Haloferax marinisediminis: one gene and its partner. The protein of the gene in region 1 binds, or shares a complex with, the protein of each later gene. Links are inferred from orthologs where the notes say so. Each region holds a gene or a part of one and is shown on either strand. Other genes may lie near its edges. The genes, in order: GJR98_RS04655 and GJR98_RS00220.

Evidence for each region.
Region 2: the proteins of GJR98_RS04655 (region 1) and GJR98_RS00220 are in contact, whole or in part, in a crystal structure (PDB 3CW2), measured with the Saccharolobus solfataricus proteins. The link is inferred for Haloferax marinisediminis from one-to-one orthologs. Residues at the interface, in WP_009988771.1 of Saccharolobus solfataricus: Asp222, Lys225, Pro226, Gly227, Thr228, Gln229, Phe230, Asn231, Leu233, Lys234, Gly235, Leu259, Phe273, Thr274, Lys275, Tyr300, Leu301, Asp302, Pro303, Ser304, Leu305, Lys307; in WP_009989173.1 of Saccharolobus solfataricus: Val185, Arg186, Thr187, Asn188, Glu189, Pro190, Leu191, Gly192, Val193, Glu194, Ile196, Lys197, Ile200, Ser201, Leu204, Ile217, Lys218, Ile219, Tyr220, Thr221, Ile222, Gly223, Ala224, Pro225, Tyr227.

The regions. Positions count from the first base shown.
Region 1 is NZ_WKJP01000001.1:892,882-904,305, reverse strand. What follows is about bases 5,688-8,666. They hold GJR98_RS04655 (translation initiation factor IF-2 subunit gamma), read left to right. Parts: upstream 5,688-6,550; coding sequence 6,551-7,783; downstream 7,784-8,666. Other genes in these bases: GJR98_RS04645 (DNA-directed RNA polymerase), read left to right, coding at 8,182-8,666; GJR98_RS04650 (DUF188 domain-containing protein), read left to right, coding at 7,806-8,174; GJR98_RS04660 (DUF6517 family protein), read left to right, coding at 5,688-6,358. Outside these bases: assimilatory nitrate reductase NasA, read right to left, coding at 1-1,456; GJR98_RS04680 (ATP-binding protein), read left to right, coding at 1,645-3,063; GJR98_RS04675 (MBL fold metallo-hydrolase), read left to right, coding at 3,216-4,040; GJR98_RS04670 (hypothetical protein), read left to right, coding at 4,224-4,436; GJR98_RS04665 (DUF5787 family protein), read right to left, coding at 4,449-5,432; more of GJR98_RS04660, read left to right, coding at 5,549-5,687; more of GJR98_RS04645, read left to right, coding at 8,667-8,754; transcription elongation factor subunit Spt4, read left to right, coding at 8,754-8,951; GJR98_RS04635 (GTP-dependent dephospho-CoA kinase family protein), read left to right, coding at 8,954-9,493; GJR98_RS04630 (30S ribosomal protein S24e), read left to right, coding at 9,561-9,866; GJR98_RS04625 (bifunctional N(6)-L-threonylcarbamoyladenine synthase/serine/threonine protein kinase), read left to right, coding at 9,903-11,424. UniProt on the Methanocaldococcus jannaschii protein: eIF-2 functions in the early steps of protein synthesis by forming a ternary complex with GTP and initiator tRNA.
Region 2 is NZ_WKJP01000001.1:33,366-44,615, forward strand. The notes cover bases 4,250-7,054. They hold GJR98_RS00220 (translation initiation factor IF-2 subunit alpha), read left to right. Parts: upstream 4,250-5,154; coding sequence 5,155-5,955; downstream 5,956-7,054. Other genes in these bases: GJR98_RS00205 (HAH_0734 family protein), read right to left, coding at 4,250-4,414; GJR98_RS00210 (50S ribosomal protein L44e), read left to right, coding at 4,656-4,937; GJR98_RS00215 (30S ribosomal protein S27e), read left to right, coding at 4,942-5,136; GJR98_RS00225 (RNA-protein complex protein Nop10), read left to right, coding at 5,955-6,140; GJR98_RS00230 (proteasome assembly chaperone family protein), read left to right, coding at 6,196-6,963. Outside these bases: GJR98_RS00190 (GtrA family protein), read right to left, coding at 467-934; GJR98_RS00195 (glycosyltransferase), read right to left, coding at 927-1,712; GJR98_RS00200 (DUF2298 domain-containing protein), read left to right, coding at 1,809-4,154; more of GJR98_RS00205, read right to left, coding at 4,151-4,249; more of GJR98_RS00235, read right to left, coding at 7,055-7,933; GJR98_RS17380 (DUF7563 family protein), read right to left, coding at 8,036-8,206; GJR98_RS00240 (phosphoribosyltransferase), read left to right, coding at 8,418-9,131; GJR98_RS00245 (AEC family transporter), read left to right, coding at 9,237-10,208; GJR98_RS00250 (Na+/H+ antiporter NhaC family protein), read right to left, coding at 10,300-11,250. UniProt on the Methanocaldococcus jannaschii protein: eIF-2 functions in the early steps of protein synthesis by forming a ternary complex with GTP and initiator tRNA.

The DNA of each region.
Region 1 (11,424 bases):
ATTCGGGGAGCAGTCCGGGCGCGACTCGTGCGGCGACGTCGGCGACGATGTCGAGGTCGCACCGGGCGTCAGCGGGTGGGTCGGTGGCTGCACGGACACGCGAAACCGTCCGTTCCATGTTCATCGTCGTCCCGTCAGTCTCGCCCCACGTCGCGGCCGGGAGTACAACGTCCGCGAGTTCGACGGTGTCGGTCCGGAACGCGTCCTGCACGACGAGGAACGCGTCGTCCAGACGTTCGCGGACGTGGTCGGCCGCTGGCATCCCAGCGACTGGATTCGTCGCCACTGTCCAGACGACCGACGGCGAGGAGTCGAGGATGCCGACGGGTCCGGGTCCCGAGTCGTCCGGGAGTGCGGAGACGGGAATGTCCCACGCGTCTGCCACCACCTGTCGGTGGTCGGGATGGTCGAAGGGGCGATGGCCCGGCCACGTTCCCTTCGACGAACAGACGCGCGTGCCCATCGAGTTCGCCTGCCCGGTGAGAGAGAACGGGCCTGTCCCCGGCCCGAGATTTCCGGACGCGAGACAGAGGTCGATGAGTGCGCCTGCCGTCGCCGTGCCGCGGACGCTCTGGTTGACGCCCATGCCCCAGTAGACGAGCGTCGAGTCGGTCAGTGCATCGGCGAGTAACTCGACAGTTTCGAGCGAGACGCCTGCGTCGGCCGCGGCGTCGTCGACCGTTGGGAGCGTCTCGACTACTGCGTCGAATCCGGTCGTGTGGGCGTCGACGAACGACTCGTCGATTCGGTCGGTCGTGACGAGGTGCGCGAGGATGGCGCGCGCGAGTTCGAAATCAGCACCCGGTTCGACTGAGACGTGTTCGTCCCCGGCGGCGGCCGTCTTCGTCTCGACGGGGTCGACCACGATGAGTCGGCCGTCGGCAGCAGACTGGCGAATCCACCGGAACAACACGGGGTGTGCGACCGCGGGATTCGCCCCCCAGACGAGGTGCGTCTCGGCTTCGGGGATGTCTTCGTAGGTTGGTGGCGGTGCGTCGCTCCCGAACGCCCGGTAGTACGCGGTGACGGCACTCGCCATACACAGCGTCGTGTTCGCGTCGTAGTGACGAGTCCCGATTCCGGCGCGGGCGAGCTTTCCGAGGAGGTACGCCGCTTCGTTCGTCTGTTGCCCGCTGCCGAGTATCGCGACGTCGTCTGGGGTAGTCGCCATCGCGGAGGTGATGGCCTCGCCGACCCGCGACAGCGCATCCGGCCACGAAGTTGGGACGAGTTCGCCACCGTCTCTGACGAGTGGCTGGGTGAGTCGCTCACCAGTCGGATGCACAGTCTCTCGGATGCCACGGCGACACGCCGCCCCGTGAGTCACTGGGTTCGCTGGGTCACCACGGGCCGCTTCGAGACCGTGGCCGTGCTCGTGAGCGGTTTCGACGAGACCACAGCCGACCGCACAGCGCATACACGTAGACGAGACGGGGTTTCTCACCTGTTTCGACACCTCATCACCTGTGAGTCTGTGGGAAACCAGCGGTAAAAACACCGAGTGTCGAGGCGCGAACGCCGACTCGACCCCGTCGTTTCGTCAGCTTCCCAGCGCAATCGTGGATAGAGAGTGCTGGTAACCCCCAACACGCGGTGACGCGCAGTCCGACGCTCTTATGCGTCTCGCCCGGCAATCCTTCGCGGATGAGTGAACGGGCGCTCGAGGTTGTCGAATTTCTGCTGACGGCCCACCTTTACACCGACGACCGAACGCTTGACGAGAACGACCTTCCCCCGCGGTATCGGCGTGTCTTCTGGGCAGACGCCGCCGATGACGACGATTCGTCGACGGGCGGCATCGAGCGACCGCTCGTGGTAACCGACACGATTGCGCGGAAGGCGACAGGAGTCGAACACCCTTGGGACGCGATTTCGGACCTCATGTTCACCCAACGTGAGGACTTCTCTGGCCGCCTCTCGCTGACGCAACCCGAGATGGCGCTGGAGTGGTTCGTCAAACGTGCCGACCACGACCAGTTGGTGACGAACCCGACGATTGCGAAGTCGGTCGAAGACCGCGACGACGTGGACGTGACACACGCTGAGGCACGAGACCACACGCGACCGATCCACGCCGACCGCGTGTGGATAGACAGCCTCCTCGACGAGTACTTCGACGACGAGGAAGACGCAGAGATGCTCGACCTCGTGCAGGTCCGCGCACCCGAGGAAATCGAGATGACGCTCGAAGACCTCGTGCTCACGACCGACCAGGAAGGCGAGATTCACAAGCTCATGAAGGCCATCGAACACCGCGAGTACCTCGCGCAGATTGGCCTCCGTGAGATTGGGAAGATTCTCTTCGTCGGTCCGCCGGGAACCGGGAAGACGACCGTCACCCGTGCCCTCGCACACGAACTCGGACTCCCCTTCGTCGAGGTCAAACTCTCGATGATTACGAGTCAGTACCTCGGTGAGACGGCCAAGAACGTCGAGAAGACGTTCGAAGTCGCCAAGCGACTCTCGCCGTGTATCCTCTTCATCGACGAGTTCGACTCGGTCGCCAAGACCCGGCGGTCGGACGAACACGCCGCGCTCAAGCGCGCCGTCAACACACTCTTGAAGAGCATCGACGACATCTCGCTGATTCGCGACGAGGTCATCCTCATCGGGGCGACGAACCACCCCGACCAGCTCGACTCCGCTGCGTGGCGGCGCTTCGACGAAATCGTCAACTTCCCCAAACCGGACCGTGGCATGCGCGCGGACATCCTGCGCGTCATCACGAACCGGATGAAAATCGACGAGTTCGACCCCGAGGCCATCGCCGACGTGACGGAAGGGCTCACCGGTTCTGACCTCCGACTCGTGCTTCGTGAGGCCGTCCTCGAAGCCCTCACCGAAGAGCGGATGGAACTCACACAGGACGACCTGCTCGAAGCAGTCGCCGACTTCGAAGAGCGTGACAACCTGAAGAACCTCGACATGATGTCGGACTCGTCGGAACTCGTCGCCGGGTCAGGCGATGGACACGACCACAGTCACGACGATCACGACCACGACCACGACCACGCCGACGAACACGAAGGCGAGACGCAGAAGGACGCCGGCGCAGCGCAGTAATCTCGACCACCTACTTTCTACCCCCGTCGTTGGCAGTCAGTCGGACCGATTCAGCCGACGCGCTCCAGGTAGTTGACCGGGAGACAGAAGACGAGTAACTCGCCACCGCGGTCCACCCACCCTTAAGCCCCGCCGTCTCTGACTTCTCACCAATGCGTGTGACCCTCCTCGGGACGGGCGATACGACCGGCACGCCGACTGTCGGGTGCGACTGCGACACCTGTCGCGAGGCCCGCGAGCGCGGCATCGAGCGGACGCGTTTCTCGGTCCACGTCTACAACGAGCGAACAGACGAATCGCTCCTCGTGGACTTCAGTCCCGACTTCCGCCACCAGTTTCTCACACAGGAGACGCCGCTTCCCGACGCGGCCCTGGTTACCCACATCCATTTCGACCATTTAGACGGCCTCGGCAACGTCTACCGCCTGCTCGACCACCTCGACGTGCACGCGACAGACGAAGTCGACCCGCTGACCGACGAGAGCGTCGCGGACACGATTCGCTCGAAGTTCGACTACTTAGACCGTATCGACGTTCACGACCAGACGCCCCTCGAATCGTTCCGCACTTGCGGGTTCGACGTGACGTTCGTCCCCGTCGTCCACCCGCCGCTTCTGTGCTACGGCGTCGCCATCGAAGACCCCGAAACGGGTGCAAAACTCTCTATCTCCGGCGATTCGACCTATGCGATTCCCGAGGAGTCGCGGGCGGTCCTCGCCGACCCCGACCTTCTCCTCGCGGAGGCAATCGTCCCCGCGTCGCTGTGTGAGTATCACCCTGCCGGCGGCGACGACTTCGACGAGAACGGCGTCCCGCGAACGTTCGGCACGAAGCACATGACCAGAGAAGGAGCGATTTCGCTCGGCGAAGACCTGAACGCCGACGTGACCCGCCTCGTCCACGTCGCCCACTACTACCCGCCGGACGAGGCGTTCGAAGAGCCGTTGGCGACTGACGGTGAAGTGTACGAGTTGTAGGTCACGTGTTGGGTGCAGTGCGGCGAACGAGGGAGAACCAGAGACGGTCCGAACACCGAGAGAGTCAGTCTCTCGTGAGTAGATTTTTGCGCTCAGCGCGACGAGAGAGGGCATGTTCTTCCCCTCGACATCGCTCGGTACAGTCCGTCTCTGGCTTCTCACGGCACCGACGAGGGACAGCACATGAGCCTCCGAACGATTGCTGGCGACACGGCGTTCAGATATCTCATGGTGGCGGGCATCCTCGTCGGCCTGCTCAACCTCGTCATCGGCTACGTCGAGACGGGGAAAACAGACATCGTCGGGTTCGTCGGGTTCGTCGTCCTCGTCGCAATCGTCGGTGCATTGCTCGTCACTTACTGGGGTTCCGTCGAGCAACGTGCCGACGCAGAGTGAGTCCCCGATAGTCTACGAAAAGCGGTCGAGACCCGACTGTCTTCGAGCGACGCCGTGCGGGTCTGCGACCCACCCAGTTCGAGACGCTCGGAGTCCTTCTCGGTCGAATGCTGGCGCATCTGCCGGCGTGAATCCGCCGCACGTGCTTCCGCACTCAGACCCCGGGTCGACGACGCGGCCGAAGTGTTCGCAGACTGGTCGGCCATCGGAATCGACGCTGGCGTGGGCGCACCCCGGAAGGTCGTATCGCCGCCAGCCCTTTCCGTAGGCGCGTTCTGCGAGTCGGAGGCGAGCGGTTCGTTTGTCGGCAGGAGAGACGAGTGCGACGTCAGTGTGGAGCGATTCGTACTCGACGGGTTCGACACCGATTGCGTCGGCGGCGAGTGTGTCGGCCTCGCGGACGACTTCTCGCTCGCCCGTCTCGGGGTCGAAGCGCCAGACGCCAACCTCCTCTGGGATACGGTTCAGGTGCGCGCCCGTGACGTAACTCTCCGTGGCGAGGACGACTTCGTCGAAGAGCGAGAGACTCACGTCGAGACGGAGTTGCCGCAAGAGGTCGCCGGGTTCGCCGAGGTCCGGTTTGTTCTCGATGCCGACGAGGCGAGAGAACCACTCGTCTGGGTAGCGGGTCGCACGGCGGACGTACTCTCGGCCGCGGCGACGTTCTGATTCGAGGAAGCCAGCCTCGACGGCACGGTCTGTCGCGCGTCGGGCACGGGCAGGGTGACAGTCGAACGCGTCGCGCCAGAAGACTGCACGGCCGACGCCGACATCGCTCTCGATGGCCGTCGCGGGGATGTCGCGTGCAGAGATGCGCGTTCGGTCGTCGAATTCGGGGCCGGGGACGACGGCACAGATATCGATGATTCGACTCCCCGGCGAGGCGACGGACGCGCCGAGTTGGCGGGCGGGAAGCCAGTCTGTCGTCTGTTCGAGGTGGGCACAGAGTGCCAGTTCGAAGGCGAACTCCGACGGCGACGAGACCGGTGCGGGCACGATACGAACTGAGAGTGCGACGGTGAAAAATCTCGCTCTCGGGGCGGAACAGTCGTTGGAATCAGAGATTCAGTCCACCCGTACCTATTTGAACGAAGACGAATCAATTCCGAGTAATGTCCGGGCAGGACGACGCAGACAGGCGGTTAGGGCGACGGACCTACCTCGGCGTGGCAGCGAGTGCAGGACTCGCGGGTCTCGCAGGGTGCAGTTCTGGGAGTACGGCCACCGCAGCGCGCGGCCCACCGAAGGTACCAGAGTCGAAACTCGACGAGGGCGGGTGGGAACAGGTCGACGAACAGACTCGTGACCCAGCGTTCGAGCAGTCGTTCGGGCCAGTGAGCGTCTCGGCGGCGTTTCGGACGCTCGTCTTCGAAGACATCGAACTGGCGACCGAGTTGAAAGAGAAGACGCTCGGACAGGCCGAAGGCCAGTTCTCGATGTTCTTCGCCACGCGCGTGACGCTCGACCCGAGTCTGGCGACGCTCCCTGACGCAGCACGGGGACCAGTGGTCGAACAGGTCGAAACACAAGCGCGCGAACAGTTCGAATCGCAGTTGGAGTCTGCCGGCCTCACAGACATCGAACAGGCGTCGTCGGGGTCGCTGACCGTCGAGACGGGCGAAACTGCGCGAGTGACCAACTACAGCGCCGCGTTCCCGTTCGAAGGCATCACGTTCCCACTGACCGAGGAGAAACAGCTAGAAATCGACGGGAAGAAACTCGGCGTGAGCGGCCTCCTGGCCGTGTGGGAACACGACGGCTCGATTCTCATCGCAGGTGGTGCACACCCCGGCGAGAACCTCGATTTGGGCGTGACCAAAGAGCCCACCTCGGCCATCGAGGTGTCGGTCGATATCGACCTCGGACTCACCCCAGACGCCTACCGCGAGGAGCTTCGGTCGCTCGTCACGGCAGTCGAGTGAGGCTCCTGTCGGAGCACGACCAGAAGTGACAGACGGTGTGGGCACTCCGAGTCCCACGACGGTGGACTGGCCGCTGAATCGGTCCACGCTGTGTGTGACCGCCCGACGTAGCCACAGCGCCAGTGCTCCGAGAACAGCACCTTTATCAGTCGTTCGGGGCCAAGTTTACCCAAGATTACTCTCAGGAGGTCAATGGTGACGAAAAATCCACAGCAACCGGAGGTGAACATCGGACTCGTCGGTCACGTCGACCACGGAAAGACGACGCTCGTCCAGGCGTTGTCTGGGTCGTGGACGGACCAACACTCCGAGGAGATGAAGCGCGGTATCTCCATCCGCCTCGGCTACGCCGACGCGACGTTCCGAAAGATTCCCGGTGCCGATGCACCGGAGTGCTACACAGTCGAAGAAGAGACCGAAGACGGCGACGAAACTGAGGTCCTGCGTACCGTCTCGTTCGTCGACGCGCCCGGTCACGAGACGCTCATGGCGACGATGCTCTCTGGAGCGGCCATCATGGACGGCGCCGTTCTTCTCGTCAGCGCCACCGAAGATGTCCCCCAGGCGCAGACGGCAGAGCACCTGATGGCGCTCGATATCATCGGTATCGAGAACATCGTCATCGCGCAGAACAAGGTCGACCTCGTCGACCGCGAACGGGCGGTCGACAACTACGAACAGATCAAGGAGTTCGTGAAGGGAACGGTCGCCGAAGACGCACCGATCGTCCCCATCAGCGCCCAGCAAGAGGTCAACCTCGACGTTCTCATCGAGGCAATCGAGGAGAACATCCCGACCCCGGACCGCGACGAGACCGAAGACAGCCGAATGTTCGTCGCACGCAGCTTCGACATCAACCGCCCGGGGACGACCTGGGAGGGTCTCATGGGCGGCGTCATCGGCGGCAGCGTCGTCGCCGGGAAACTCGAAGAGGGCGACGAACTCGAACTCCGTCCCGGCCGCGAAGTCGACGAAGAAGGCCAGACCGAGTGGCGCTCCATCACGACCGAGATTCGGTCGCTGCAAGCGGGCGGCAACATGGTCGACGAAGTCCAGCCCGGTGGTCTCTGTGGTGTCGGAACCGGCCTCGACCCGAGTGTCACGAAAGGTGACGCGCTCGCAGGACAGGTCGCCGGCAAGCCCGGCACGCTCCCACCGACGCGCGAGGAGTTCACGATGGACGTGGACCTGCTCGACCGCGTCGTCGGCAGCGAAGACGACAGCGTCGACGAGATTTCGACTGGCGAACCGCTGATGCTCACCGTCGGCACCGCGACCACCGTCGGTGCGGTGACGAGTGCGCGCAGCGGCGAGGCAGAAGTTAAGCTCAAGCGCCCAGTCTGTGCGGCAGAGGGTGCGAAGATAGCAATCAACCGTCGTGTTGGCGCTCGCTGGCGCCTCATCGGTATCGGGACGCTCAAGTGACGTGACCGCCACCGTAGTCGTTATGGACACGAACGCACTCATGATGCCGGTCGAACTCGACGTTCGCGTGTTCGACGAACTCGACCGGTTACTCGCGGCCGACGCGGACCTCGTCGTCCCCACGGCCGTCCTCGACGAGCTGGAGAAGCTCTCGACGGGCGGCGGGACCGAGGCCATCGCCGCGAGCGTGGGTGTGGACCTAGCGACTCGGTGCCGTGCGGTCGAAACCGAGGAATCGTACGCCGACGACGCAATCGTCGAACTCGCCGAATCGGGCGAGACGGACTACGTCGTCACGAACGACAAGCCCCTCCGTGACAGGGTGCTCGAATGCGGGATTCCCGTCATCGGCATCCGGGGGCACGCCACACTGGCGGTCACGGAACCTTAACGAAACTATGTACAAACGGGTACGACTCAAAGACACAGTCGAAGTCCCGCCACGCCACCTGGGCGATGTGACGCCCGAGCGGGTCAAGCGACTGTTGCAGGACAAACTGGAAGGACGGATGGACGAAGACGTTGGAAGCGTCGTGAGCGTCGTGAACGTCCACGACATCGGTGAGGGCACCGTGTTGCCCAACCGCCCCGGCGTCTACTACGAAGCCGAGTTCGACGCGATCACCTACGACCCAGACATGCAGGAGGTCGTCGACGGGATCGTGGTCGAAGTCGTCGAGTTCGGTGCCTTCGTCGGCATCGGACCGGTCGACGGACTGCTCCACGTCTCGCAGATTTCCGACGAATACCTCGCCTACGACGGCGAGAACCAGCAGCTCGCGTCGACCGAGTCCAACCAGACGCTCGCCGTGGACGACGAGGTCCGCGCCCGCATCGTCACGAAGAGTATCGACGAGCGCAACCCGCGCGACTCGAAGATTGGCCTCACCGCGAAACAGCCGGGGCTCGGCAAGCACGGCTGGCTCGAGAAGAAGCGCCAGCAGAGCGAGGCCTCGGCGGAGGGTAACTGATGGCGAAGAAGCGCCTCGCCTGCCGAGAGTGTCACTTCGTCAACGAACCCGACAAACAGACGTGTGAGAACTGCGGGTCGAGCAGTCTCACCGAAGACTGGGCGGGCTACGTCGTCATCACCCACCCCGAACAGAGCGAAATCGCCACGGAGATGAAAGTCACCGAACCCGGCGGTTACGCCCTCAAGGTCCGCTGAGAATGCTCACCCTGCCGACGGCGCTCCGCGCAGCGTTCAAAGAGCCGTTCGGCCCCGTCTACACGGACGCCGAGGCACTCCTCGCAGACGCATCGAGCGAGGAGACGAACGCACCACTCGTCGCCGTCGGCGACGTCGTCACCTTCTACCTCCGTCGCGCCGAGCGACCGCCGGACGTCGCAGTCGTCGACGGCAAGACCAAGCGAGAGGCCGTCAGCGACGAGATTCGTCGCGCGGTCGAGACGGGTCGCCTCGTCGAGGTCACCAACGAACCGGGCACGATTTCGCGTGACCTCGTCGCGGCACTCGTCGACGCACTCGCCGCAGACGGACCGACGACCCTCCTCGTCGACGGCGAAGAGGACCTCGCGACGCTTCCTGCGGTTCTCGCCGCACCACTCGGGTCGACTGTCGTGTACGGCCAACCAGACGAGGGAATGGTCCGCATCACCGTCGACGAGGCGGCCAAGACGGAGATGCGCGACCTGCTCTTCCAATTCGACGGCGATACCGAGACGGTTCTTGCCCCTATCGAGGCCTGACTAGCGGACTCTCCTCTCCCTTCGAAATCCTTTTACTTGCTTCGCGGGCAATTACGGGTAACTAACCATGGAAATCGAAATCATCTCCGAGGAGGAGAACCCCATGTTGCACCGCTCGGACGTTCGCTTCGAGATCGTCCACGAGGAAGCGACGCCCTCCCGTCTGTCGGTTCGCGACTCTCTCGCGGCCAAGCTGAACAAGGACTCTGACGAAGTCGTCGTCCACGAACTCGACACGAAGTTCGGCATGCGCAAGACCGCTGGCTACGCGAAGGTCTACGAGAGCCCCGAGTTCGCCCGCGACGTCGAACAGGAACACATGCTCGAACGCAACAAGATTACCGACGCCGAAGTCGAGGCCGAAGAGGCCTAAACTCGGCTTCGAATCGCCGTTTTCAACCGACTCTCGATGCGCATTCTCGGAATCGAAGGTACTGCTTGGGCCGCGAGCGCAGCGGTTTTCGAGACGGACGACCCCGACGCCCTCCGCGTGGGGACCGACCGAACACCGGACCCCTCTGCAGACCACATCTTCATCGAATCGAACCCCTACCAGCCGGACAGCGGCGGCATCCACCCGCGCGAGGCGGCCGAACACATGGGCAGTGCCATCCCCGAAGTGGTCGAAGTCGCGCTCGGCCACGCCGCCGAGCGACACGACGGTGACGGCCCTGTCGTCGACGCTGTAGCGTTCTCTCGCGGGCCGGGGCTCGGTCCGTGTCTCCGTATCGTCGGCACTGCGGCCCGGTCTGTGGCCCAGACGCTCGACGTCCCACTCGTCGGCGTCAACCACATGGTCGCTCACCTCGAAATCGGGCGCTACCAGTCTGGGTTCGAGTCACCCGTCTGTCTGAACGCCTCGGGCGCGAACGCGCACCTGCTCGGCTACCACAACGGCCGGTACCGCGTCCTCGGCGAGACGATGGACACCGGCGTGGGCAACGCTATCGACAAGTTCACCCGCCACGTCGGGTGGAAACACCCCGGCGGCCCGAAAGTCGAAGCGGCTGCCAAAGACGGCGAGTACGTCGATTTACCGTACGTCGTCAAGGGGATGGACTTCTCGTTCTCGGGCATCATGAGCGCCGCGAAGGACGAAGCGGACGCCGGCACACCCGTCGAAGACATCTCCGCCGGGTTGCAAGAGACCATCTTCGGCATGCTCACGGAAGTCGCCGAACGCGCGCTCTCGCTCACGGGGACGGACGAACTCGTTCTCGGCGGCGGCGTCGGGAACAACGCTCGCCTTCGCGAGATGCTCGCCGAGATGTGCGACCAGCGCGGCGCGAAATTCCACGCACCCGAACCGCGGTTCCTCGGTGACAACGCCGGGATGATTGCCCTCTGCGGCGCGCGGATGTTCGCCGCGGGCGACACGCTCCCAGTCGAAGACTCCGCCGTCGACCCGAACTTCCGCCCCGACCAGGTCGACGTGACGTGGCGCGGCACCGACGAATCCGTCGCTCGTGCCTACACAGACGACGGTGAGATTCGTGGGGCTGAAGCGACAGTCGACATCGGCGCCGACGACGTCGTGAAGCGCCGTGTCCCGAAGACGTACCGACACCCGGAACTCGACGACAAACTCCGCAGAGAGCGGACGAAGGCCGAAGCACGGTTGGTGAGTGACGCCCGCCGCGCCGGCGTTCGGACGCCCATCATCCACGACATCGACCCCGTCGAAGGTGTCATCACCTTCCAGAAAGTCGGCGACGCAGACCTCGCAGAACGACTCGAACCAGAGGCGGTTCGCATCGTCGGCGAGTACCTCGCGCGAATCCACGAGGCGGGCATGGTCCACGGCGACCCGACGACTCGGAACGTCCGCGTCGGGACCGGGCCCGACGGAGAGACGCAAGTCCACCTCATCGACTTCGGACTCGGATACCACACTGGTCACGTCGAAGACCACGCGATGGACCTCCACGTGT
Region 2 (11,250 bases), 860 kb from region 1 along the record:
TGCTCACCGGGACTGGTCGTGCAGTAGGCGCCCTGTATCGACCGGGCCGATCGGCTCGAAAGCGACAATCGCTGGTGACCGACTCGCGCCTTCTATTCAGCATGGCTTCGACAAACTATCAAAATTAGTTCATTTCAACAGGTCCTGAGAGATGGATGTGAACCTCGTGGGACAGCGCGTCACGTACCTATCGGTTCACTTCGCTTGCGGGTACCTCACTCGCAACGCTTCGCGCTGCTCCCCGGTTCAAACCTACTGAGCTAGGAGGCCGACCTCAGTGGGTCACGCCGAGACGAGACTCGGCGTTCAGGAGTTGAGGTCGGCAAAAACATAGCGGGAGGTAGATTTGAACTACCGATCTCCGGGTTATGAGCCCGGCGGAATCTCCTGGCTATCCCATCCCGCTGAATCAACAAATGCGACGTTCACTGTTAAGGCTTCTGTTTCGCTAGCTGTGTGGCAATTTTCACCGTGAGTCACGGTGACTCGAACCTCCCCCAATCCGCCACGTGAACAGGCTCTCAGCGACGTAGTTCAAGAACATCGACGCGCCGATTGCGATGGGGAGCGGGATGAGTTGCCAGAGGTCCACACCAGCGACGGGAATCGTCAGTGGAACCTCTCTGAGGAGTCGGACGACGACCACCTGCACGACGAGGCCACCGCTCCTGACGAAGTTCGACTTCACGAATCGCCGAACCTTCGCAGTGAGGTGGTCAGACCCCGCGTCCGCGAACGTCCAGCGGTCGTTGATGATGAACATCACGACGATTGCGACTTCGGCGCCAACGAGTTTGGCCACCTCGCCGACGACGCCGAAAAAGAGGATGAGCAAACTGCTCACGGTGAGGTCGAACACCGCGCCGACGGCACCCACCGACGCGAACTTGCCGAACCGGGCGCCAGACAGGAGGGCAGAGAGACGGTCAGTCATCCGTGACCTCTACCGAGGACTCCTCGACGAGGGTTCGCTGGTCGTTTCGGGCGGCGATGAACTCGTGGATTCTGTCCTCTCGAATCGTCCGCGCACGGTGACGCGAGCGAGCGAGGCCACGAGCCATCTTGAGACTCGTGTCTATCGGCGAGACGGTCGAATTCGGTTGGTCCTCCCAGACCACCGGGACTTCCGCGATACGATGGTTGAACGCGCCCGAGACGGCGATGAGTTCGATATCCCACGCGAAGCCCGGTTCGTACAGGTGTGTTCGCACGTCCGCCCACGCGGACGCGGTGAGAGCCTTCGCACCGCACTGATAGTCGTACAACGGAACGTCGGTGAGGTGGCGCGCCAACCACGCGAATCCGTCACCGAGGTAGCGACGCGCGACGGTCTGGTGGGACGCAACCGTCGCCTTCGGGTGTCGTCGTGACCCGACTGCGAGGTCAGCACCTTCGAGGACTGCGTCGACGACCCTCGCCATCGACTCGGCCGGGGTGCTCCCATCGGCGTCTGCGAACGCGAGGATATCGGTGTCGAGTGCTTCGAACCCCGCGGTGATGGCCGCGCCCTTCCCGCGGCGCGCATCGACGGGGTTCACGACAGCGACCGCTGGGAGCACATCGAGTGCGTCGAGGGTCTCTGAATCCGGTGCGTCGAGTTCGACACGGACCACCTCGGGGTCGATCTCCTCGACGAGGGCGTGAACGTACGGAATCAGACGATCGGGGTTCGGCCGATAGGCAGGAACTACGACCCCGATAGACTGCGACATGCACGTCCATTCTTCGAACGGGGTAAAAAGCAAACCGCTCTCGCACGCACCAGCCATCACAACACGTATTGTGTCGGCCGAACCTTCCTCCGACAGATGGAGTACGCCCTCGTTGTCCGTTGGCTGGTGATGTTCGCGGCCCTCTGGGCAGTCGGTCTCCCGCTCTCGGCCCGACTGTTCCGCCGCCTCCCCGGCCACGGCGCTGGTTTCACACTCCCCGTATCGCTCGTCGTCGTGACCCTGCCGGTCTACTACCTCGGGCACGTCTCGTTCGGTCCCGCGACGCTCCTCGTCGGTCTCGGCGTCTTCGTCGTCGCCTCGGCACTGAGTGGCCTCGACAGGACTGCACTTCGTCGCGGTGAAGTCCGCCTCGCGTCCGACCTCGACATCGACACACGGGCAGTCGCCGAAGCCGCCGCAGTGTTCGCCCTCGCGTTCTTCTTCGCCGTGGGAATCCGCGCCCTCGACCCGGCAGTCCACGCTGGTGGGGGCGAGAAGTTCCTCGACTTCGGTCTCCTCCAGTCACTCGCTCGCGCCTCGGTCCTGCCGCCCGAAGACATGTGGTTCGCGGGCGAGTCGGTCCGCTACTACTACGGTGGCCACCTCGTGTCGATACTGCTTGCGTGGCTCACGGGAACCGAACCGGAGTTCGCCTACAACCTCGCACTCGCAGGGTTCTTCGGATTCCTCGTCACGGCAGCGTTCGAACTCGGGCGTGGCATCTCGGTCGTCACCGGTTCCAACGGACGCCTCGGTGGCATCCTCTCTGCGTTCTTCGTCGGCTTCGCCAGTAACCTCGTCACGGCGGGTCGCTTCCTGCTTCGCGAGCTCCCCGAGGACATCCAGCGACAACTCGCACAGTTCGTCGCCGAACGCTCACGGTACACCGTCGCCCAGCTCCTCGCGAGGCCGAGTGAGTTCTCGTACTGGGACGCGAGTCGCATCATTCCCGGGACGATAAACGAGTTCCCGCTGTTCGCGTGGCTCAACGGTGACTTGCACGCACACATGATGGGGACGCCGTTCTTGCTCCTCGCCGCTGGCCTCGCGTTCGCGTACTTCCAGACGCCCGAAGACGCAGTCCGTGAACGACGATTGCTCGTCGGCGTCACCGCCGTCGTCGGCGCACTGCAAGTCGTCGTCGACACGTGGAGTTTCCCGTCGATATTCGGCGTCCTCTTCCTCGGGATGGTCTTCGCACCGGCGCGTCCGTGGACGCTCCTCCCCGGCCGTGAGCGACTTCGAGCACTCACCCAACAGAGTCCAGTTGCCGAAGAGAGTGCCCGGCTCGTCGGAACTGCGGCCGTCGTCGGCGTCGCAGGCGTCGTCGCCGTCGTCCTCGCGAGTCCGTTCCTCCTCAGTAGCGTCGCGGGCGGTGGAAGCACCCGAACGATCGAGATTCTCGGGCCAGTCGACCGGAGTGGCTTCGGCCCCCTCCTCCTCGTTCACGGCGCGTTCATCGGTGCGTTCGCGCTCCACTATGTGCAACGACTGGGTTCGAAGCAAGTTCTTCCAGTCGCTCTCGGCCTCGTGGTGCTGACTGCTGTCGCGGTCGTCCACTCTTTCGCGGCCCTCGCACTCGTCGTTCCGTTCGTCGTCGTCGGATGGGTCGTACTCAGACTCGCCGACACCCCACGGTTCGATACGGTCCTCATCGTTGCGGGCGCGGGCCTCGTGGCACTCGTCGAACTCGTCTTCGTGAACGAACAGGCCGGGCCGGGGCGGATGAACACGGTGTTCAAGACGTACATGCAGGTGTGGGTCCTCTGGGGGAGCGCGATGGGCCCCGTTCTCGCAGGATTCGTCCGCGACGCGGCCGACGCGAGCGACCTGTCGCTCCCGAACGTCGACTTCCACGTCCGTTCGGGCGCGATTCGAGTCGTCGGCGTCGCCGTCGTCGTCCTGCTCGTCGCCTCCACGTCCGTCTACGCCGGCCTCGCCGTCGCAGACCACGCGCAAGGTTCACCTCCCGAAGTGACGCTCGACGCGACGGCGTTCGCCGAGTGGTACCACCCGGACGAGGCGACGGCGATAACGTGGCTCGACGAGAATGTCGAAGGCACCCCGACCATCCTCACCGCACCCGGAACGTCGTGGTCCGCGACAGTCGACGACAAACGAGAGCACGTCATGTACGCGTGGCGCGGGAATCCCGAGTCGAGTCTCACGGGCGTCCCAACCGTGGCGGGGTGGGCACACGAAGTCGGCTACCGCGGACCCGACGCGTACTACGACCGGGTTCGAGACGTCGACGCCATGTACGTCGGCGACGAATCGACGCGGGCCCATCTCATCGAATCGTACGACGTGCAGTACGTCTGGGTCGGGCCGGGCGAGCGCGCACGCTACGGAGAGATAGACACCGACGTCCCGTGGTTGACGCCGGTGCACCGCTCTGGGTCGGTTGTGGTCTACGAAGTAGAAGAAGCGAGGCTACCTTAGGCGGCCTGGCCGCTCTTTCGAACGACCTCGATAGCCTCGGCGTCGACGCCCTCGGTGTCGAGCCAGTGAGGGACGAACTCGCGCTTCTCGAACGCTTCGCGCTCGTCTTCGGTCCCGATGGTGCACCACAGTTGGACGCGGTCCGGACCGTGCCAGTCGCCCTGGCGGTCGATCGCGAAGCAGATGTACTCTTCGCCGTCGTAGTTGATGACGGCGTCGCGCCGAATACCGGGGTCGCCGTGGATGATGAGCTTCTTCATGTGCCGGGATTGGCACAGTCACTGCTTAATCGCTTCGGCTTCCGGCGTGCACGCGAGCGCCGGGCAAACCGTGTTCTCCACTGCGCGCACTCGCGCGTTGAGAGGACGACCCGAGCTCGCTCGTGGAGTGTCCACACGTGCCACAACCGGTGCATGGGGCTTCGAGAGCGAGTCTCGCCGTCGCGGCGAACCAAACGGGTTTTAACGGGCGACACCAAATCCCTCCACAAGGTCGATATCTATGCAGATGCCACGCCGTTTCAACACGTATTGCCCCAACTGTAAGGGTCACCACGAGCACGAAGTCGAGAAAGTCCGGAAGGGTCGTCCGACCGGAATGAAGTGGAACGCCCGCCAGACCCGACGCGGAAAGGCGACCATCGGTAACGCCGGTAAGTTCTCCAAGGTTCCCGGTGGAGACAAGCCGACGAAGAAGACCCACCTGAAGTACATCTGCTCGGACTGCGGGAAGGCCCACATGCGCAAGGGCTGGCGAGCAGGCCGTCTCGAATTCCAGGAGTAAACACATGGCAGGAAATTTCTACAAAGTCGCTTGCAGTGACTGTGAGAACGAACAGATCGTCTTCGGAAAGGCCTCCTCGGTCGTCAACTGTGCCGTCTGTGGCACGACCCTCGCGACCCCGACCGGTGGCAACGCCGAGTTCCACGGCGAGGTCGTCGAGACGGTCGAGCGTCGCGACAGCGACGAACTTGAGGCGTAACGTCCCGGAGGACTCCTCATGAAGTACAGCGGATGGCCTGACTCCGGCGAACTCGTCGTCGGAAAGGTAGACGAAATTACGGACTTCGGTGTCTTCGTCGACCTCGAAGAGTACGAAGACAAGCGTGGGCTTTGCCACATCAGCGAAGTCGCCAGCGGATGGATCAAGAACGTCCGCGACCACGTCCGCGAGGGACAGACCGTCGTCGCCAAGGTGCTCGACGTCAACGAGAGTTCGCAGCAGATCGACCTCTCTATCAAGGACGTCAACGAGCACCAGCGCAAAGAGAAGATTCAGGAGTGGAAGAACGAGCAGAAGGCTGACAAGTGGATGGCCCTCGCATTCGGCGAGGACATCTCCGACGAGCAGTACGGCGCAGTTGCGAACGCGCTGCTCGCCGAGTTCGAGACACTCTACGACAGCTTCGAGCAGGCCGCGATCCACGGCACCGAAGCACTCGAAGACGTCGACCTCGACGACGACGAAATCGAAGTCATCGTCGACACCGCACGACAGAACGTCTCGGTGCCGTACGTCAACGTCACCGGCTACGTCGACCTCCGCTCGCCAGCAGGCACCGGCGTCGACGACGTCAAGGAGGCCCTGAAGGCCGCCGAAGGCGACGGTGAAGTCAGCGACGAAATCGAACTGACGGTCACGTACGTCGGTGCGCCCGAATACCGCATCAAGGTGAAGGCACCCGACTACAAGACCGCCGAATCGGAACTCGACGCGAGTGTCGCCCGTGCCCGCGAAGCCATCGAAGCGGCCGGAGGCACTGCATCGTACCACCGCGAACGAAGCGGCGACGACGAGTAATGAAATCTGACATCCGGGTGTGTAGCGCGTGGCACGACCGCCACAACCGCCCGGTGTACACACTTTCTTCTACGTGTCCAGAGTGTGGCGCACCCACAGAGAACAGCGCGCCCGCACCGTACAACCCCGACGACACGTACGGCGACTACCGCCGTGCGCGCAAGCGTCGGCGTGCCGAGGAGTAGCTGAGAGCGTTCGGCTACCGACGCCCTCTTAACCGGCGCGTTCGGCACTACGTGCATGGACGACATCGAAATCGAGGCTGTCGCAGAGGTTGACCTCTCCGACCCCGTCCTCATCGAGGGGCTTCCGGGTGTCGGAAACGTCGGGAAGCTCGCCGTCGAGCACCTGCTCGAAGAGTTCGAAGAGGCCACGCTGGTCCGTCGAATCTACGCCGACGTGTTCCCGCCACAGGTGACGCTCGAATCGGGCGTCGCCGAGTTGACGCACGCAGAAGTGCACGCCGTCGAGACGCCGGGCGAGGGTCCAGACTTGCTCTTGCTCACCGGCGACCACCAGGCGCAGTCGAACGAGGGTCACTACCACCTCACAGACACCTTCCTCGACATCGCCGAGGAGTTCGGTGCAGACCGACTGTTCGCACTGGGCGGCGTCCCCACCGGCGAACTCGTCGACGAACCGTCGGTCCTCGGTGCCGTCACCAATGAGTCACAGGTGGAAGAACTCGAAGACGTCGGCGTCGAGTTCCGCGACGGCGAACCCGCTGGCGGCATCGTCGGCGTCTCCGGCCTCCTCCTCGGACTCGGCGGCCGGCGTGGGTTCACTGCAGCGTGTCTGATGGGCGAGACGAGTGGCTATCTCGTCGACCCACAGAGCGCACAGGTCGTCATCGAAGTCCTCCAAGAGCTCCTCGACTTCAGCGTCGACTTCGAAGCCCTCGAAGACCGGGCAGAAGAGATGAAAGAAGTCGCCGCGAAGATTCAGGAGATGCAACAGCAACAACAACAGAGCATTCCGAGCGACGACGACCTGCGGTACATCGGCTAAGTCGTCGGAGACTGGTCGAGGCGTCGGGCATCGGGAGAACGAGTATCGCGGCCCGCACCGAGTGAGGGTGTCAGGCCTCGATGATGTCGTCCGCTTCGAATTCGGGGACGGCGAGTTCACCATCGAGCGACTGCACCGCCCGGCCACCGACCTGAATCCGCTCGTCGACGGTGACGCGGACGAGACTCGGTCGGTCGACGAAGTGGCCCTGTTCGAACCGAAGTTCGTCAGGAACCGAATCGAACGCACCCATCTGTCGGAGGTACGCACCGCACGCACCACTCGCAGTGCCAGTGGCGGGGTCTTCGGGGATGCCGACACCCGGTGCGAAACAGCGGGCGTGGAGCGTCGAGTCACCGTCGATGGTATCGAACGTGAACGCGTAGATGCCCGCGGCGTCGTATTCTGCGGCGAACTCGTCGATGGCATCGAAGTCGGGAGTCGCGGCAGAGAGGTGTTCGAGGAAGTTCACCGGAACAACCACGAACGGAAGCCCCGTCGATGCGAGGGCGATGGGTAAGTCGGCGCCCACGTCACGGAGTGCAGCGACGTCGACACCGAGCATTTCCGCGATTCGGTCGTAGTCGACGTCGAGCTGTTGTATCGTCGGTGCGTCCTGTGTCATCCAGACCTCACCGAGTTCTCCGATCTCGATATCGAGTGTCCCCACGTTCGTTTCGAGCGTGTGAGTTCCCGGTTCGATGGCGCGCTCGGCGGCGAGATGGGCGTGCGCTGCAATCGTCGCGTGACCACAGAGGTCAATCTCCTGAGTCGGCGTGAAGTAGCGGATTCGGCGGTCTGCACTGCCCGACGAGCAGACGAACGCCGTCTCGCTCGCACCGAGTTCGGCTGCGACTGCGCGCATCTGTTCCGCGTCCAGTCCGTCGGCGTCGGGGACGACACCGGCGACGTTACCGGACAGTGGTTCGGTCGTAAACGCGTCGACGAGGAGGGCGCGGCGTCGGTCCATGGAAGTGCGCACTGCACGACACTGTATCAAACCCGTGGGTCAGCGGGCGAAAATGGAGGACAAAGAGAGCTGTTCGGGGACCGGATAGTTGGACGTCTTGGGTTACGCGCGAGTCCAACGGACACGGCTCGACTGCGCGGCCGCACCGTTCCCCTGCATCACCTCTCGCATGTTCATACAGGATGGACAACCGACGACTTCGTCCATATCGTTGCCGAAGACGCGAACGAAGTCACGGGACACGAACTCACCACAGTTACCACACGTGTGCATGTTTAGCTCACCTACGAAATCGGGTACACCTTCACCCGACATAACTATGTGCATTGTTAGCATGTGTTAGTGTATGCCTGAAATCACGAATCCGGGGTTAATGGTCTCTTAATTGGGCTTTTCCGCACATTGTGACTGTCACCCACGGTCGGAACGAGACGTACAGATTAAAGGGCGTTAGGCACTGCAATATGGACGGTGAACAGAAGATATGGGCGATCTCCCCGACGAATTTAAGTGCACCATCACAAACTGGGAGTACATCTACGGACTCTGTCGTGACGTCTCGGACGAAGTCAAGTCGTCCGAGTTCGAACCCGAAGTCATCGTCGCGCTGGCACGCGGCGGTTGGTTTGCGGGGCGCTGTATCTGCGACTTCGTTGGGCTCGACGACCTGACGAGTCTCAAGATGGAACACTACGTCGGTACTGCCCAGAAGTCGAACGAACCAGAAGTACGCTACCCAATGCCAGAGGGAAGCGTCGAAGGCAAAGACGTACTCATCATCGACGACATCGCCGACACCGGCGGGTCTATCAAACACGCCTACGAGTACGTGACCGACCGAAACGCGGGCGAAGTCCGTACCGCGACGCTCCAACTGCTCCAGACGAGTGAGTTCGAACCCGACTACGTCGGCGAGCGTCTCGAAGAGTGGGCGTGGGTCGTCTACCCGTGGAACTTCATCGAGGACATGATCGACCTCATCTCTGGTGTCATGTCGAAAGCCGACGAAGAGACGTTCGAGTTGGACGACATTCGTCACTACCTCGCAGAGTTCCACGACGTCGACCGTATCGAGATGGAGATTGCCCAACCCGACCGGATGCAGGAAGTCATCGCGGAGATGGAGCGACGCAACGTCGTCGAATCTGCTGGCGACGGTGCGTGGCGTCTCCTCGAAAACGACGGCGTCGGCGCCTAATCGACGCCAACGCCCCCGCGCCAGCGAGGCGCAGGGAGCTGTGGTCTCCGTTCTTTTCGCGGCAGAAGCGAAACGTTGGTGAGCGTTACATCCGTCGGCACGCGCATGTCGCTTCTGTCTATCTTTGTCACAGCCCTGTTGCCAATCCTCGCTATCGGTGCGGTGGGGTTCGTCTTGGGGCGGACCCGCGACATCGACCCGGACCCACTCAACACCGTGACGGTGTACGTTCTCGCGCCTGCGCTCGTGTTCTATAGCCTCGCGACGACCGAACTCGCCGGCGCGACGTTGGCGACGCTCACGGCCGGTGTCGTCGTCTACCACGTGGTGATGATTCTCGTCGCTGGGGGCCTCGCTCGACTCGCCGGCCTCTCAGAACCGCTCCTCGGTGCGCTCGTTCTCGTCTCTGCCTTCCCGAACTCCGGGAACTACGGCATCCCCGTCTCCTCGTTCGCCTTCGGCGACACGGGTCGGTCGACCGCCGTCGTCTACCTCGCAGTGCAGGGCGTGCTCATCTACACGCTCGGCGTCTATATCGCTAGTCGGGGGTCGTCCGGCGGTAGCGACGACACACCGAGTTGGCGCGTCGGACTCGGGCGGGTGCTCCGTATCCCGCTCGTGTACGCCGTCGTCGCTGCACTCGTCGTCCGGTGGCTCGGTGTCGTTCCGCCGACTGACATCGCCGCGATGCAGACGCTCAAACTCGTCGGCGACTCGTCGATTCCAATCATGCTCCTCATCCTCGGCATTCAACTCGCAGGTGCAGACCTCGGGTCCACGCTCAGAGAGGTCGGACTCGTCGCGGGCCTGAAGATGGTCGTCGCCCCTGCAATCGCCGTTGGAATCGTCCTCGTCGCTGGGTTCGGTGACCCCGTCGTCGCGCGGACGTTCGTCCTCGAATCTGCGATGCCCGCTGCGGTGACGCCGCTCATCCTCGTCGGCGAGTTCGGAGACACGAGCGGGTCGACAGTCAATCTCGGTGAGTTCGTCTCCGCCGCCGTCTTCGCGACGACGCTCCTGAGCGTCCCGATACTCTCAGTTCTCATCTTCCTCCTGGACGCCGGCCTCGTCGTGTAACCACAGACTCGGGACAGAACCCCGTCTCGTCTCTCGCGAGTGGTCGAGTGGGCTGCGAGTGCGGACGGAGAAACGTGTGCGAAAAGAGGTGTTAGTCGTCGCTGCTCACGTTTCTCGTGGATGCGTTCGACGAAGTCGGTTTCGCCGAGAGGTTCTTCCGCCGAGCGTCCAGTTCGGAGAACCCGTAGACCAGGCCGACGAGCGTGAGAATCCCGACTGGAAGCAACACGAGCGGACTGAGGTTCGTTGCACCGTACAGGAAGTACACCACGATGGTGGCGAGGAGGACGGTGAACGCGTAGTACATCTGTGTCCGGACGTGGTCGATGTGGTCCGACCCCGCGAACGTCGACGCGAGGACGGTGGTGTCCGAGATTGGCGAACAGTTGTCGCCGAAGATTGCTCCACTAAACATCGCACCGATGGCGACAGCGATGAAGCTCGGGTCGTTCCCACCAATCGCCCACGCCAATGGGATGACGATCGGCGTCATGATGGACATCGTCCCCCACGACGTCCCGATAGCGAACGAGATGAACGCCGAGGTGACGAAGACGACGACGGGAACCATCATGGGCGAGACGACGCCCTCCGCATACTGCGTGACGTACGCCCCGGTTCCCAACGCACTCGCAACGGCACCGATAGACCACGCCAGCACGAGGATACTGACTGCTGGGAGCATCGTCCCGAACCCGTCGAGAATCGTCTCCATCGACTGACCGAGCGACATAATGTCCTCGCTCAATCCGACGACGACGGCCATCGTAACCATGGCAAACGACCCCCAGACGAGCGCCGTCGCAACGTCGGTGTTACTGACCATCTCGACGGGCGTTCGGCCGGGTGCGTAGCCCATCATCGCCGCGCCGCCGATGACGACGGAAACGAGCGCGATGACTGGCAGGAAGAACACTCGCAGTGGAGCATTATCAGAGAGCGGTTCACCAAGTTCGTCCTTGATGTTCTGGAGCGGTTGTGCGTCCTCTCGGATGACGTCACCCGTCCGCTGTGCACGGGACTCGGCGTCGAGCATCTCTCC